4 regions of the Psychrosphaera sp. HA2-10 genome follow, and region 1 is predicted to be linked to each of the others. Evidence: predicted binding sites of a transcription regulator. Region 1 holds the regulator's gene; each other region holds the start of a gene.

Evidence for each region. The regulator sigma-54, encoded in region 1, starts transcription at its own class of promoters, with help from an activator protein. The targets are predictions, from matches to a motif close to GTTGGCACGNNNNTNGNNT.
Region 2: flgF (flagellar basal-body rod protein FlgF) is a predicted target of sigma-54. The motif match lies at 2,611-2,629, and genes of this name have one in related genera.
Region 3: ACZ1GV_RS12425 (PEP-CTERM sorting domain-containing protein) is a predicted target of sigma-54. The motif match lies at 1,416-1,434, and genes of this name have one in related genera.
Region 4: ACZ1GV_RS08825 (flagellar hook-length control protein FliK) is a predicted target of sigma-54. The motif match lies at 1,890-1,908, and genes of this name have one in related genera.

Annotation. Positions count from the first base shown of each region.
Region 1 covers NZ_CM146341.1:2,370,105-2,374,470, reverse strand. The annotation lists gene rapZ (RNase adapter RapZ) at 1-339, opposite strand, end outside; gene ptsN (PTS IIA-like nitrogen regulatory protein PtsN) at 342-791, opposite strand; gene hpf (ribosome hibernation promoting factor) at 883-1,170, opposite strand; gene ACZ1GV_RS10850 (RNA polymerase factor sigma-54) at 1,204-2,697, opposite strand; gene lptB (LPS export ABC transporter ATP-binding protein) at 2,750-3,475, opposite strand; gene lptA (lipopolysaccharide transport periplasmic protein LptA) at 3,491-3,979, opposite strand; gene lptC (LPS export ABC transporter periplasmic protein LptC) at 3,972-4,366, opposite strand, start outside.
Region 2 covers NZ_CM146341.1:1,885,627-1,889,992, forward strand. The annotation lists gene ACZ1GV_RS08695 (flagellar basal body P-ring protein FlgI) at 1-222, opposite strand, end outside; gene flgH (flagellar basal body L-ring protein FlgH) at 232-915, opposite strand; gene flgG (flagellar basal-body rod protein FlgG) at 984-1,772, opposite strand; gene flgF (flagellar basal-body rod protein FlgF) at 1,797-2,564, opposite strand; gene ACZ1GV_RS08715 (DUF2802 domain-containing protein) at 2,685-3,146, opposite strand; gene ACZ1GV_RS08720 (chemotaxis protein CheW) at 3,164-3,658, opposite strand; gene ACZ1GV_RS08725 (chemotaxis protein CheW) at 3,685-4,366, opposite strand, start outside.
Region 3 covers NZ_CM146341.1:2,736,081-2,740,446, forward strand. The annotation lists gene prsT (XrtA/PEP-CTERM system TPR-repeat protein PrsT) at 1-426, shown strand, start outside; gene ACZ1GV_RS12425 (PEP-CTERM sorting domain-containing protein) at 499-1,353, opposite strand; gene ACZ1GV_RS12430 (ThiF family adenylyltransferase) at 1,514-2,368, opposite strand; gene ACZ1GV_RS12435 (PEP-CTERM/exosortase system-associated acyltransferase) at 2,382-3,257, opposite strand; gene ACZ1GV_RS12440 (hypothetical protein) at 3,659-4,333, shown strand; gene ACZ1GV_RS12445 (hypothetical protein) at 4,351-4,366, shown strand, end outside.
Region 4 covers NZ_CM146341.1:1,908,633-1,912,998, forward strand. The annotation lists gene ACZ1GV_RS08825 (flagellar hook-length control protein FliK) at 1-1,837, opposite strand, end outside; gene fliJ (flagellar export protein FliJ) at 1,960-2,412, opposite strand; gene fliI (flagellar protein export ATPase FliI) at 2,425-3,750, opposite strand; gene fliH (flagellar assembly protein FliH) at 3,750-4,366, opposite strand, start outside.

The sequences.
Region 1 (4,366 bases):
AGGTAATGACGCATCACCTTTGGTTAAAGGGTGTAGGCGTCTTGTTTCACTATAGCGACGAATTAATACGTCATCTTTAGCATCTATATATAGAACGGTCGTCTTTACGCCTTTAGGTAAGAAATCTAAATTATCCATTAACTCTTGTTCAGAGCTGGGTAAGTTTCTAACGTCAATACTGACGGCAACTTGAGGATAATTTTTAGATAAGGAGTGTGATAATGCAGGTAATAGATTAACCGGTAAATTATCTACGCAATAGTAGCCTAGATCCTCTAGTACTCTTAATACGACAGTCTTCCCTGAGCCTGAACGGCCACTAACGATAAATATATGCATGATTAAGCAGCTTCAATTATTTGGTAAAGATCATTATCAGTTTCGGCGCTTCTTATTTTACGAAGCATTTCTTTATTATCAAAAATCTCTGCGATTGATGCTAACGTATTTAAATGCACATCACACTGATCTTCGGGAACGAGTAACGCAAAAAATACGTCAACTGGTCTATTGTCTATTGCATCGTAATCAATGCCAGGGTGGATAACAATTAATACCGCCACTGGGCTTTCATTTGGTTTTATTTTTCCATGAGGAATAGCAACGCCATTTCCTATTCCTGTGCTTCCCAACTTTTCTCGATTCATCAAACTCGAGAGTATATCTGTGCAAGTGAGATCTGGTAATTTTGTACTCGCGATCTCTGCGATGTGTTCGAGGATCTTTTTCTTGCTTTGGCAATCTGTCAGCACTTTTGTGCACTCAGGTCGCAGGAGTAGCTTTACATTCATGGTTATCTTTTACTGCTTTACTCTTTTGATTTAAATCTCAAAAGATTGGTTAAAAGCACCGTCCATGGCGCTTTAAAATTAATAAAAAGAGTTAATGTCTAGTTAACTTTTCTTTATGTTTAATTACTTGACGGTCAAGTTTATCAATTAAGGAATCAATTGCAGCATACATATCAGTATGCTCGGATGCCGCAAATAGTTCACCACCATTTACGTGCATGGTTGCTTCTGCTTTTTGGTTGAGTTTCTCAACGTCTAAAATCACGTGGACGTTATTAATATGGTCAAAATGACGTTCTAACTTTGCAAATTTCGTATCAACATACTCTTTTAAAGACTCTGTTGCATCGACATGACGACAAGTTAAATTAATTTGCATATGCACTTCCTTCTGAATTGATAAAATGGATTGTTAAACCAATCGTTTTCTCTGGTTTGAAGGGGGAATGTTTAACGATTCCCGGTATTTTGCGATAGTTCTTCTGGCTACTTGGATGCCCTGTTCGGCCAGAATATCAGCAATCTTACTGTCACTTAACGGTTTTGCTTGGTTTTCTGCAGCAACTAACTTTCTTATTAAAGCCCGTATTGCAGTGGATGAACATTCACCACCATTTTCGGTGCTAACGTGGCTAGAAAAGAAATACTTTAACTCAAAGATTCCTCTGGGAGTGTGCATGAACTTTTGTGTTGTCACACGCGATATCGTGGACTCATGCATATCGACCATTTCTGCTACATCATTTAGAACCATTGGTTTCATCGCCTCTGGTCCGTATTCAAAAAATGCTTGTTGTTGTTGCACGATACAATTAGATACCTTCAATAAAGTGTCGTTTCTGCTTTCTAAACTTTTAATAAACCATTTTGCTTCTTGTAAGTGTGAACGAACAAATTGCGCATCAGAGCTATTGGTTGAAGTTTTAGACAGTGAAGCATATTGTTCGTTCACTTTAATTTTAGGCATAGAATTAGGATTTAGCTCTACTAACCAACGACCTTTTTTCTTTACGACGGTAACATCTGGAATTACATAGTCAATTTCGTCTTTTATAACTAGGCTTGCGGGATTTGGATTCAGTTGTTGAATCAAGTCTAGTGCTTCTTTTAATTCTGATTCTTTTAATCTTGTTTTGCGAATTATAGTGCGATAATCACGGTTCGCTAAGAGGTCGATATTTTCAGCAATAAGTTCAATAGCCTCTTCACGCCAAGGTGTGTCAGGACTATATTGCTTTAACTGAACCAACAAGCACTCTTGTAACCCTCGCGTTGCAACACCAATGGGATCAAAGTGTTGGATGCGTTTTAAAACCGCTTCAACTTCCTCTATCTCAACATCTTCTATGTCTACAGACTCAACGATATCCTCAACAGATACCGTCAAAAAGCCTTTGTCATCAATAGCATCAATAATGGCTGTTGCAATAGCTAAGTCATGTTCGGAAAAAGGGGATAGATTTAATTGCCATTTTAGATGGTCTTGAATATCAACAGTTGTTTCACCTTGATAAACGGTGTCTTCACCGTCGTAAGCAGGGCCTGAGCTTGCAGGAGCTGCGCTCATGTAGTCATCCCAACTGGAATCTGTGGGCAAGTCATCACTTATGGTCTGATCTTGTATATTTTCGTTTGTATCGCGTTCTTCTCGCGTCCACTCGATATCGTCGTCGTTAGATGAAACAGAGGCTTCATTTTCATGACGATCATGGTTGTCCTGTGGTAAATCGATTTGTTCAACTGAGCCATGCTCTTCATCAGCTTCCAACAAAGGATTACTATCCAAGGCTTCTTGGATCTCTTGTTGCAATTCTAATGACGACAACTGCAACAGACGAATAGCCTGCTGTAATTGCGGGGTCATTGTTAACTGCTGACCCATTTTAAGTTGTAATGTTGGTCTCATTTGATCCCAGTAAAGTACTGACTAAAATAAACTTATTCGTGCTACCAAAATATCAAAGTTTGAACTGGTCACCAAGATAAACTTTCTTAACTATGTCACTTTCTAGCACTTGAGCCGGAGTTCCCTCAGCAATAAGCTCTCCATGACTAACGATATAGGCTTTTTCGCAGACATCAAGTGTTTCACGGACATTATGATCGGTAATAAGTACACCAATTCCCTTTGCTGTTAATTGTTGAATTATTTTCTTTATATCTATGACAGATATAGGATCAACACCCGCAAAAGGCTCATCTAATAGAATAATTTTTGGATCGGCAGCCAATGCCCTTGCAATTTCTACGCGGCGTCGCTCACCACCAGACAATGCCATGCCAAGACTATCGCGAATATGATCAATATGGAATTCAGCAATTAAGTCATCAAGCAAATCAGCTTGTTGGTTTGCATCGATATCTTTTCGCATCTCTAGTACCGACATTATGTTTTGTGAAACTGTCAGCTTTTTAAAGATAGACGATTCTTGTGGTAAATAACCAATGCCTTTGCGAGCTCTTACATGCATCGGTTCGTGACTCAAATCGATATCATCAAGCTGAATTAAGCCTTTATCGTTAGGCACTAAACCAACAATCATGTAAAAAGTTGTTGTTTTACCGGCGCCATTTGGTCCTAACAAGCCAACTACTTGACCAGCTTCTACCGACAAGCTCACATCTTTAACAACTTGACGACTTTTATAGGATTTGGCTAAGTGCTTTGCCACCAACTTGGTCATATTTAATTTCTCTACTTAATTATTTGGCTGTGTTTTTTTCGTTTTTATCGTAGTAGTTACACGACCACCTGTGGACTTGTCGCCATCAGCTTTGACTCTTTGTGCATTTAAATCAAATACGATATTACCACTTTCAACAATCGAGCTACCTTGCTTATATTTAGCTTGGCCATTCAATTCTAAAATACGCTCATTAATCATATAAACGACTTCTAATGCTGTGGCCTCTAATGCTTCGTTATTAGGATCATTTTGCAAAAAGCGAGCAGGTTTGCCTTTTGCTATTAGTTTTTCGCCTACGCCGTCTTTTGTAATTACATATAATTCATCAGCAGTGATCGTGAGCGTCCCTTGTTGTATTTTTACGTTACCGCTGAAATACATAGTGTTATTTTTGTAATCAAGATCTTGGTTTTTAGAATCAATAATCAGATCGTCGTTAGCAAAAGCGTTAACGCCAACAAACGCAAGCATAACAAGCGTCATCTTGATGAATTTAGTCATTTTTCGTCCCTTTTAAAATTGTTCTTACGTGATGTTTAAGTTTCACTGTTTGAGCTTTAAGATCGGCAGTTAGACCTTGCCCTTCAATAGTTGTTTTTTCACCGCGAATTATAATTGGCTTGTCGGTCTCAACGACTTGAGTGTCGAGATCTATTTCTAAGTATTGGGTTTCAATACTGGTTACGAGTTCGTTATTGGTTAACTGGTACATTTTAACGTTACTGTCTAAGGTTAGTCGGCCATCTTGAACACTGCCAAGATCTGCGGCTAATCGCCAAAACGGAGCATTGTTTTGATAAATAATAAATTCGGGCTGCTCGAAGTAAGTCAAAGCTAACTGGGCGTAGTGTTCCATTTTTTGTGAGAACACCTCTTGCTTTAAAGTAC
Region 2 (4,366 bases), 480 kb from region 1:
AGCTGGTAATTGAATACCAAAATTGCCTAACATTGCTTTAAAACTTTGCTCAGTAAAACTTGTTTGTTCGCCTGTTCCAGGTAAACCTACCACTAGACCATAACCTACTAGTTGGTTTGATCTGATGCCTTGAACCGTTGATACATCTTTTATACGGACCGCATTTACACTGCTACTTAATAACAGGCCTACCACGGTAACTATACTTAATAATATTTTCATCTCATTCCCCTAAAACGGCCACATTGTGCTCATGAAGAATTGTGATAACCAGCCTGTTTCTTGGGCTTCAGCCAAGGAACCTTTGCCGCTATATGAAATTCGAGCGTTTGCTACGCGAGTAGAATCAACGGTATTATCAGACGACACATCTTCTGATCTGACTATGCCTGTCAGACGAATGAATTCTTGTCCTGTATTTAACGTTAACCACTTTTCGCCACGAATAATCAAGTTACCATTTGGCAACACACGTAAAACGTGAACTGTTATTTGTCCATTTAGACTATTACTTTGATTCGACTTAGCGTCGCCTTTAAACGTGCTATCAGACTCAATACCCATTTCTAACGTATTTCCGTTAATTGTTGGTGCGAGTCCGTTTAAACCTACTAACGGTGAAAGGCTTGCATCTGTTTCTTTTTTTGTTTCTGTTTTTGCTGTTTTAGACGCTTGCGTATTTTCCATCAACATCACCGTAATGATGTCGCCTACACGCCTGGCTTTTGTGTCTGAGTACAGGCCATTAGACCAACCGGTATGATACAAGCTACCGGTTGCTACAACTTCTTCTGTTGGAATTTCCGGCATAATAGGTGCGAAAAATGGATCTTCTTCGACAACATCATGGTTCATAGCGCAACCACTCAATAAGCCTAATCCAATCAATAACGTACTAGTTTTAGCCACATCCATGATGGTTTGGTTTAATTGATTTAGCGAACTATTGATGTTCATAATCATGCTCCGAAAACGTCTATTAATTAAAGTTGCTGCGTAATGAAACCAAGCATCTGGTCAACTGATGAAATGACTTTTGAGTTCATTTCATAAACTCGCTGACTTTCAATCATGTTCACTAGTTCTTCTGTCACGTTCACATTTGATGTCTCTAACGCGCCTTGAACAATAATGCCTAAGCCATTTACGCCAGGGTTACCTTGAACCGGAGCGCCACTTACACCTGTTTCAGTGAATAAGTTTTGACCTATTGGCTCTAAACCGGCCGGATTAATAAAGTCACTTATCGTAAGCTGACCAATCGCTACACCAGCACCCTGCCCAGGCAACTGAACCGTAACTTCACCCTGTTGGGAGATGGTAATTGATTTTGCTTCAGGCGGTACGTTCATCTCTGGTTGCAGAGGAAAACCTGCACCGGATGTAACGATTCGACCATTCTCATCTAGCGAAAATTGTCCGTTTCTTGAATACGCCAACGTTCCATCTGGTCGTTGAATTTCAAAAAATCCATCGCCTTGGATCATAAAATCTAAACTATTCTCTGTAGTAGACATATTGCCTTGCGAGAAATTCTTTTGAGTTGCGACAACTTTAGTACCCGCACCTAACATCAGACCGTTCGGTAACTCAGTATCTTGAGAAGATCGCCCTCCAGGTTGGTTTATATTTTGATAGAGCAAGTCTTCAAACACAGCACGGCTTTTCTTAAAACCAATCGTACTGGCATTAGCTAAGTTGTTTGAAATAACAGCAATGTCTGTTTGTTGGGCATCTAAGCCTGTTTTACTTATCCAAAGTGCGGGATGCATAGCCGCCTCCTCAATTGATTCTAATTAAACTATTCGTAACAACGTGTCTTGCGAACGATCTATATCTTCCGCTTTTTTCATCATTTTTATTTGCATTTCGTATTGACGCTGGTGCGATATCATCGCCACCATTTCTTCAACCGGGTTAACGTTACTCATTTCTAAAGCGCCACTGACGATGCGTATATTTGGCGATGCTTCACAAAATCCACAGGCCTCATTAGACAGCACTGCATCTTTAGATCGAAATAAACCATCAAGCCCTTTTGTCAAATCGTTGTCACTTGGCGGTTCGATAACTTTTAACCGATCAACGACTTCTAAAAAATTAGCTGGGGCACCTTGAGGACGAACCGTGATGCTGCCATCCGGTCCAATTTCAACCTTTTCTACTGGAACAGGAATAACTATTGGTCCACCTTCGCCTAAAATTGGCGTACCTTTAGCAGTCGTCAATAAGCCGTCACGTGTAATTTGGAGGTTGCCTTCTCGTGTGTAAGCCTCTTCACCATTTTTATCTTGAACCGCCAACCAACCGCGTCCCGAGATGGCAACATCAAGCTCACGGCCTGTTGTTGAAATTGCACCATGATGCATTTTTGAACCTGGGCGTTCTTCCATAGCAAAAACACGCGTAGGAAGGCCATCACCAAAGGCTTGCATTGATCGTTGCTGTTCAAAGTCAGAACGAAAACCAGCCGTTTTTGCATTGGCTAAGTTGTTGGCATTCATTGAAATACCGATTAAATTTTGTTTCGCTCCGGACATGGATACATATAAGAGCTTATCCATCTTTGCCTCCGTCAATTGCTCGACGTTAAAAATACTTATCTTGTAAAAGCATTAATCGTGCCAGAGCTTGAAAGGCTTATTTTAAAAGGGCTAAACTAGGTGAAGAAGTAACGTGGTAGATTAGGCTGTTTTGTTTTGTCTGTGCATCGAAACAAGTAGTTGAGCTTCTGAACGAGAAATTTCACATTCTTGAATAACTTCTTCGACGTCTGCGCCTAACTCAATCATTTTTTTAGCGCGTGTATATAACGGGTTTGGTTGATTTTCTTGCTCTAGTAGCAAAACCTTGTTGTTTAACTCGGTAATTACATCTAGCTGTTGTTGTTGATTTGTTTGCAGCTGAAGTACTAGATCTTTTAGTTGCTGTAAATACTGATCAGACTTTGAATGCAACAACTTATCATTTTGAAGTTGTTGTTTAAGTTGGGCCAAAGCTTCGTCTTGGTACTGCAGGTTTTCTTGGAATTGAGCATGCAAAAGTTGTTGTTTAGTAGATAACTTACGATGGCGTGACATTAAAATTAATAATCCAATTAAACAGACTACTAAAACTGCAATTAAAATCCCTGTCGACACCATCATATATTCGCTTCCCAGATTTAGATATCTGAAATTTCGTCCCATTCTTCATCGGTCATGAGCTTATTCAAGTCAACTAAAATAAGTAACTCACCACCTCTGTTACTAACACCTTGTATGAACTTAGCACTCTCATCTGTGCCTACGTTTGGTGCGCTATCTATTTCTGACGTTTTCAGATATACAACTTCAGCCACGCTATCGACTAAAATACCGATAACTTGCTTATCAGACTCAATAATTACGATTCGAGAGTTATCGCTGACCTCACCATTGGTCAAACCAAAGCGAGCACGTGTATCGATAACCGTTACAACATTACCACGAAGATTGATAATACCCAGTACATATTCAGGAGCACCTGGAACAGGAGCTATTTCAGTGTATCGCAATACTTCCTGAACTTGCATTACGTTGATACCATAAGTTTCATCTTCTAAACGAAACGTCACCCACTGCAAGACTTCATCATTACCGTCTGTTAACTTAGTGACTGGGGCTCTTTCTTCACTCATTTGAGCAACTCCTAAATTGAATAACTTTATTCTTGTCGTGCATTTATGCCTTTATCAAGCATGGCAACTAAATCATTGACATGCAATAAAGCACACATTTTTTCTTTAATCGTGCCTAATAGCCATGGGCGCTTACCAGGCTGAGTACGCCATTTAACGTCATCTGGTTTTATATACTCAGTAGTAACGAGCTTTTCTGCCGCTAAACCCCAATTACTTTCACCCAACATAATTAAGTATTTATAGTCTAATTTTGCTTGTAATGAGTCATCATATTTTTCTGGCATGACCCATTTGGCTGACTCAACAACATTAATTTTTTTGTCTCTGTTTACCATTACACCTAAAAACCAGTCGGGTTTTCCAAATAAACTGGTAACATCATCTAAATTATGAATACCACCAAGTTCGTGTAATGGAACAGCCAGCACTAAGCCTGCTACCTCAAAGAACAACGCCTGAAAAGGCTCTTCAATTTTGTCAATTGAAGGTGTTATAGCCGGTTGTACTTGTGCTTCAATTTCTACTTTAGACTCAACAGCAGTTTCTGTGCTAACCGTAACTTTAGGTTGAACTTGAACTTTAGATTCAGTTTCAACTTTCGGTTCAACAACAACTTCAGCAGCTTTTTCAACTGGTATTTCTACTGGTGTTTCTACTAAAGCATTTTGCTGCTCTTTGAGCGCTAGTGCTTCGGCTTCTTGCTGC
Region 3 (4,366 bases), 370 kb from region 1:
ATTACTTACACAAAAGACAAGAATACAGATAAAGGTATTACGTTTTTAGAGCAACATGTAGAAAGTAAACCAAATGATGCAAATGCTACCTTTATTTTGGCAAATCACTTTATATATTTAGATAAAGTAAAAGCGTTAAAATACTACTCTAAGTTACTTACCCTAAACGATAAAAATTTAGTCGCATTAAATAATGTCGCTTATTTATATACTGAACAAGGCAAACATAAAGAGGCATTAAGCTTTGCATTAAAAGCTGCAGAAATTGCGCCAAACAATAGCCAGGTTATAGATACTATTGCTGATATTTATTTAAGTTTAAAACAAAAAGACAATGCAAAAGAGTGGATTGAAAAAGGCTTAGTCATTGCACCAGATCATGCTGGTTTATTGGAAAAGAAGCTTATCGTTAGTCAGATGAAATGATCGGCGATAGTAAATAACAGACATAAAAAAACCAGTTGATAATCAACTGGTTTTTTTTATTTAAGCTAAGTCTTATTTAGCTTTACGTCTTGCTACACCAGCTAAACCTAAAAGGCTTAAACCGAAGATAGCTAACGTTGATGGTTCAGATACTAGACGTAAGTCAATAGAACCTAATGAAGTTGTTCTAGTGTACTTGTCATATGTAGTACCACCAATCTCGTATGTACCATCTAACACTGGAGCATTACTTTGATTTTGTAAGTCAGCGTTTGCTTTCATATTAAGTACAACATTTGCACCTAGTAGGTCAGCTAAGTCATTTCCGTTTGAGAAGAAAAGACCAGAAACTACGTCAACAATTTTAAACGTAAAAGTTAACGCATTTTGACCACCTGAAATAGGTGTACCGTTAGATGCTGTTAATTCTAGTTTAAGTACGTCGTCATAAACTGTGTTATTAATTAAGTCTGTTAAGTCTATGTTCGCCCAACCACCAGTAAACACACCAACATAGTTTGTTGTAGGAGTTGTTGTATCTGGAACTAAAGCTGCAAAACCTTCTAACATGTAATCAATGTCAAAAGCCCAACCAGAGCTATATAACTCAGTGTTAGATCCGTTGTTAGGTGCAGTACCTAAGTTTAAGCCGATACCACGGTCTTGGACTAAGTCAAAAACATAGTCACCTGTTTGAATGCCAGCAACACCATTATTATCAACGTAATTTGAAACGTTTGTGCTACTCGCGTTAATTGTTAGAGCATCAACACCTGCAGTTAATGAATTACCATCTGTGTCGAACGGTGCTACATCTGTTGGATAACCTGCCATGTATGATGTATCGATAACAATAGGATCTGCAAACGACGCGCATGAAGCAATTGCTAATCCTGTTGCTACTAAAGCTTTGTTAAATGTTTTCATAACACTTTCCTTAATGGAGTTGTAAGCTGTGTGATACAAAACGTATCGTACTGCCTAGTACAAAGCAAGTTACTTGCCAACAATATAATATGTTGATTTGTAATAACTTTTTTCTTAATTCACTGTTTTTAAATTATACTTTGTAAAAAAGTTAGACAGTCTATTTATTAACTATATTGTGCGCTATCTTGTACATTAGTCTCTGCTTGATACCGCGGTTTCCAAATGGCAAGTAGGTTTTCTTGAGTTTGTTGGTGTAACCATCAAAGTGGAGGCCATGCGGTGCGACAATCACGTCACCTCTGTTTAGAAGTACTTTTAATACGTTAGATGCTGCAACCGCTGCACAAAACATCACACCCATTATCGTAGAAGGCCCTTTTTTTGCTTTAAAATCAGCCTTTTCTGGCAGAACCAAATACTTACGTTGTAACATTGATGGTGACAGACCAATTAAAAATTGGATTAATTGCTCATTTTCCGTTTGTTTGTCTTCAAACCTAAAATACTGTTCATAAGACATTTTACCCGGCATAAAGCACAAATAGGCACTGCCCATACCTAAGGGCGCTGCTGTTATAACGGGAATTTGCTTTTCTTCACATTTTTTAAAAACTAACTTTCGTGCCTCAAGCGCAAAAAAGTCTAAGCAGTCAACGTAAATGTCTACGTTGTCGAGAAATTCATCAACGTTATTTTCAAAGATTCCTGTTGGAAACTCTTTCACATCTGCTTCTGGATTAATATCTTTGATGACTTTGCCCATCACCGAGCATTTAGGCTCATCAATGGTAGACATATAAGCTCCGAGCTGACGGTTAAAGTTATGTACTTCATATTCGTCAAAATCAGAGATGTTAAAATTTCCGACACCTAAACGAGCCAGTGCAGTTACATGTGCAGAACCAACTCCTCCACAACCTGCAAAGGCGATTCTGCTGTTTTTTAGTTTGGCTTGTTCGGCCTCCGTTACCCAACCTATATTTCTTGAAAAAGCATCATCGTAATTAAACATAATTTGGCCCGACTTATGACTCAGTTTGGATTAGTTTTTTTGGAAAGGCATGTACACCTATTAATTCTGCATCGAAGTTTTCTTTGTTGTCCAAAGAAAGATCATTAATGATATTTTTAAATAATAGCTGAAATCCAGGGCTTAGTGTTTTATGCAACGAATAAGGATCTATGTAGTAAGGTGCTCGCTTGCCGTGGTAGTCAACAACAGGACCAATTTGTTCGAACTCTATCCCGACAAACTTTAAGCTTCGAGCTAGTCTAGGCTCCATCATAACAAAGACATGTTTTACGCCGGCCTTCATAACCACACTCGCAGCAGAAAGATATAAACCTACCGCAATAAAAGGGAAGCAACGTAATTCACGTTCAGAATAAACTGTTTCATTAATTGCACCTGTCGCAGCACCTTTAAACTTATCTGATTGTCGACGTCTGAATTCTGAAGGTACTGCTAATCTCGAAATCTCACAAATTTCTTCGCGTTTAAATAGGTTTGGGTTTAGGGTTGGATGATCAATTGAGTCTAGGCAATATTTTTCTATTGGTAATAGTTGTTCAGGAGAATTAGAACATACCATTCTAACCGTACCGGCATATTTTTCCGTAGAGCGGTGTTGTATGAGGCAGTGGATAGACTGCTTGTCAAATTCGTCATTTTCCAGTCTAGACTCTCTAAGCGGTTCAAATTTTAATTCCTCACAATAAACGTCGTGTCTTATTGCGAATGCCTTTTCTTTTTCAGATTCTGTCATTGCTACTGTTGGTTGCAAATACTCAGAGAAATGGTTAGCAATACTTTTCGCTTGTTGGTTGGCTAACACTTGCATCAAATATCTAACCGCACCACCTATTACAGGTTTTTTAGATAGACTTTTCAAGAAATTCATAACAATTGTCCTAAACTGCGTTCCTTTATCACTTACACAGTGCCTTTAAATTTTTCGTTTGTAAAACCATTTTAATGATGTTCTGTGCGTTATAAATTAGTAAAGCTTATTCCTCATATTTTGCCTTTAAAATAAGTTAAATAGATTTCAAAACCTTAATATTAAATTGCGCGTATATTTGTATTTAATAAACCTGTTGTAGTTAGGTAAATATCCTAGCGTAAAAGTTGGCATTTTATTTACTGTCAGGATATTTAACAACACCTTCTAAGTAGGAATAAAAAACAAACAAAATCAACGAGTTAAAATACGGCCTATAAATTGCACAATTATGTTTATAATTTCGGCTTGTCTGTTTATAATTAAACAAAGCTCTGTAATAAATTCTGGTGGTAAGAAACATGGAAAATCAAAAAAACGACGTTAAGGGCGCTTTAAAAGCCTCTAGACGACAGCTCCTGATCAAAAGTGCAAAGGTTGCCCCAGTAATAACGGCAATCGCGGCCGCACCTGTGTGGGCGACTGGAAATGCGAACTCTAGTCACCAATCTGCGGGAATGTCCTCTACTTCCAGAATCACGCGTTTTAACGGTTTTAGCCCTGGCTATTTCCATGATCACAAAAATGACAAAAATAAAGGCCCTAAAAGTTCGAGTTCATCAGCTCTCGTGACAAGCAATGACAACGAATGCCAAACATCAAAAGGCGGTAGCAAATTACCAGACTTTTACTACGACAAGTTTTATGGTGGTATTGGTGGTATTTTCCCGGGGTCGTTATTGGCAGCCCAAGTTAGAGATGTTCTTTCACCTAGCAACTGGACTAAAGGCGGCGAAACAGCCAATATCAATGGTCATTCAGTCACCCAGGTCGACCGCTTCATGCTAACAGCCTATCTAAATGCTGATCCATTGTATGGCGCAAGCGGTTACCCTTACACACAAGAAGAGATCCGTAACTTCTGTAGAGACTACGAACAAGGCCGAGTGTCGTATACTGATGCTAAGCTAATCTTAACTAACCTGATTCATGAAGGTCAGGAAGATATGAGTTGGGAAGCTGATACGGTTTGTTAAAGTTTTATCCTGGTATTGTGACCCGCACTCATG
Region 4 (4,366 bases), 460 kb from region 1:
TAGGTATACTATTTTCCAGTGCATCTTTAGCTTGTTGGTTAGACACAACAAAACTCACCGACGCTTGCTCGGTTCCTAAGCTTAATTTGATTTGCATGCTTCCAAGTTCAGGTGGGTCAAGTCGAATATCAATAGACTTCATATTTCTCGCCATCATTAAGCCAACTTGTTGCTGAATATTGGATGCTAATTCTTGTTTGTTAAATAAGATATTCTCTTTGATCATTAATTCGCTTTTAGCTTGCGCAACGCTCTCTAACTTTGGTGCCTGAAGTGTTTTATCGAGCTGTACACCTAACACATCTACCAGGTCAGCTTTTGCTCTTACGTCAGTAACTTGTGACGAAACCAAACTAGGTTCGCTAGCTGCGATCATTTTTGAAAAGCGAGACTGTTCAAAGTCTAATTCATTAAGCTGCCCTAATTCGCTAGCCACTGATAAAGCTTGTAATTGATTTGGATCCGCTTGAAGTTGTGCAAAACTTGCATTAATTGCGTGGCCATTAGTAAATTGAGCGCTGGTTGCTGTATTTAATAATGCATTAACCTGGCTTGCTTTAAATGGTGTATTAATTGCAGTTTGCAATGCCCCTTTTGTAACACTGTCAGGTGCGATATTCATCGTCATTACTGCAGCTTGTTGCAATTGCTCTTGATCTAGTGATGTATTTAAATTAGTTACATTAACGCCATCTAATAAAGCCTGCGCCTTTGCAATAAGTGCTGCGTCCATGGCTTTTTGATCTTTTAACGTAGCACCCATAACTGTACTTGGTTGAAGCTCGGTTGTGTCTGTATCTGTATCTGCGTTGTTTTGGTTATCAGATTTAACTTGCGACATTAAGTTGTTTAACCAATTTAATGGTTGCATAGTTTCACTTTCAACTTCGCCTTGGTCCGTCGACTTTGATAGTGTTTCATTGCCTAAAATAAGCTTCTTTAAAAAGTCTCCTAACCGATCTTGTGCCGAGTTAAATTCAAGACCTTGGGCTGTGTCATTGACGCTCTGTGGAGTCTTTAATTCAGTACTCTCAAAAATAGCGTCTGTCGCCTCTAGTGTGGTTTTATCAATTTGGTTTGATGTATCTTCGCTATTAATAATGTCAGAGAAACGGGCAAGTAATTGCTTAAGTTGTAGTTGTAGATCCTGTGATAACTGTTCGATATCAGGTAATGCTTGCAATTGTTTAACTAGGGTTGCGAGCTCAGAATTACTTGATTGAGTAAGCAACTTATCAAACAACTCAGAGTCTTTAGCAACTAATGGATCAGATGTTGATTGAGAAGCTTCGTCGCCAGTCCCTTGAATCAAAGAATTCAATAGCTGATTTAGTTTTTGTACAAGCTCTTTGCCAGAATATTTAGTAGCCAATTCCTGTAAAACTTCATTTGCTTTTTCGTCTTTTTGTAACGATGACATTGCTACCGTAAGCTTATCTTTGTCACCTTCATTTAAGTGTTTTTTGCTATTTGACGAACGAGTCTCACCAGGCTCGATGCCCGAATTCGCTCGCTTATCATTATCTGCAATATTTCGATCTTTGTTTGCTGTAACTTTGTCATTATTTGAATAGTCGGTTTTAGCGTTAGCTGAGACATCATTGTCCCGTGAGTTTCGATCTCTCACATTCTCAACTTGATTCTGCTCTCTTTTATAAGCTTGATGTTCTTCTAATTGGCGTTGCTTTTGCCGCCTATTAATTGCCACCATGGCACTATCAAAATCTTGCCTCGTATCGTTAGATTTAGACTCATACTGATTTCTTTTAACACTCACGTCTCGCTCTACAGGCTTTGTAGGTAAAGGCTCTGGTAAAATTCTGTGTTGTTGTAGCATGATTGCTCCTAACCAATATTCGGCATCAAAGTCACTTAATTATTGATTTACTATTCAAGGATCGTTCCAATCTGGAAGAAAGCCATTTTATTTAATTGAACATGAGGGTGGTAAAGGAAGTGCTAAATCGCCAACTTACGGCGTATATATTGCTGAGATGCGAACTCATCTGACTGATTTTGTTCGTACTTATCAATACGCTGCTGTCTTTCTAGGGCTTTTTTTGTAAGTAAAGTATCTACGGCTTTTACTTTATTTTTTTGCGCAAACCATTCTTGTTTACGTTGTTCAACCACTTGCTTTGCGATATCTACAACGTTCGCTTGCGCGCTAATGCCTTGGTCTAATTGCACTATAAAGCGCTGATAATGTTGATAGCTAGCGCCACCAATACCCGTTACACCTCGTTCTTGCATACGCTTCAAATAATCTAATTTATAAGATTGTACTTCTCGAAGTTTAGCTTCATTCGATTGCAAGTAAGACTGAGCCGACTGCATCGCTGTTATAGCTTGCTGTTCTTTATCAGATTCTATTTTTTTTAAAACTAAAAGTTGGTTATCGTCTTTGCTCATACATAAACTCCATTATGGCATTTCATTAGTTAGCGCTTGAAGCTGCATTAACGATTGATCATAAGGATATATATCAGACATTTTTTGCTGTAAATAAGCATCTATGACGGGCTTGAGTTGAATTGCTTTATCAACAACTGGATTGCTACCAGATGCATAAGCCCCGATTGAAATGAGATCTTTATTTTGCTCGTAAGCTGATAGGTATTTTTTAAAGCGAAGCGCCATTTGCAAATGTTCAGGTGATGTTACCTGTGGCATCACACGGCTTATGGATTTAGTTACATCTATTGCCGGATAGTGCCCTGCATCGGCTAAGTCTCGAGACAACACAATATGACCATCTAAAATCGCACGAGAGGCGTCGGCAATCGGATCTTGTAGATCATCTCCCTCTGATAACACAGTATAAAATGCCGTTATTGAACCTTGTCCGTCACCGCCGTTACCTGCTCGCTCTACCAATGCCGGTAACTTGGCAAATACCGATGCCGGGTAACCTTTTGTTGCAGGTGGCTCACCAATTGCCAAAGCAATTTCTCGCTGGGCTTGAGCATATCGAGTGATTGAGTCGATAAGCAGTAGTACATTTAAACCCTGATCTCTAAAGTACTCAGCCACCTGAGTTGCAGTTTCACAACCCTTTAACCGACGAATAGGTGCCATATCCGCAGGTGCAGCGACAACGACGGCTCTTTGCCTGCCTTCTTCACCTAAAATTTCATCAATGAATTCTTTTACTTCTCGACCACGCTCGCCTATCAAACCGACGACCACTACATCAGCAGTTGTCCCCTTTGTCATCATGCCTAGCAATACGGACTTACCTACACCAGAGCCTGCAAATAAACCCATACGCTGGCCTTGACCAACCGTCAAAATACCATTAATTGCTTTTACTCCGACATCGATAGAAGATTTAATCGGTCGTCTGGATAATGGGTTAATTGGCTTAGATTTATGATTTGCATCTGCATCAGCTTCTATTGGGCCTAAACCGTCAAGTGGCTGACCTGCCGGATCTATAACACGTCCAAGCAACGATAAAGACAATGGTAACTTTTGACTGCGACTGGATGTAGTAACTCGACCTCGTGGGACGATGCCTTCAACTTGGTCTGTTGGCATTAAGAATATTTTATCGTTTTCAAAACCGACAACCTCCGCGTCCACTTCGCCAGTCATCGTCTGAATTCGACAATGTCCGCCTAATGGCACGGATACGCCAACCGCTTCGAGTGTTAAACCATTAACCTTAGTTAATCGTCCTGATACCTCAGGGACCGCATCTTTAACACGTCGCTGGGCTTTAATGATTTTCTCTGAAAGTGATGTCATTATGAGTCCTGCTGTGGATCAATTGCATCTGCGTTGTCAGAATCATTTTGCTTTTGCTGTTCGGCCTGATGTGTTGGCTCTGTTTCTGGAATATTTGTATCAAGGTTGTTTTCATCTAAACTTACGGCCTGACCCACAGATGGACCTTTGTTCGTTTCAGATTGCAAGCCCATGTCTTCAATAAAATCATCGAACGTCTGTTTAATGCGTTGTTCCAGTGTTCGATCTATCAAAGAGTTCGGGGTTGCAACAATCACATCACCAATGTTGAAATGTGCTTCAGGCTTAAGAATCCACTTTTGTTCTGCTAACTCGGCTTCTGAATACTGCTCTTGAATCAACGCTAAATCATCCGGATGCATGTGTATTTCAGCAAATTCGGTATTAAAAGGTAAAGCTGCAACAGATTCGTGTAACGCCGCTAAAAGGCTGTCTTTGTTCGACTTGATTTCGGTTCTAAGTACTGACTCGGCGAGCATGACAGCCAAATTTAATAATTGCTGTTCAGTAGACTTATCAACACGCTCAATTGGATTATATAACTGCTGAAGTAAACTTTCCCAACGAGCTAACTGCTGTTTAATATCTTCTGAACCCTCTTCTTTACCCGCTTCAA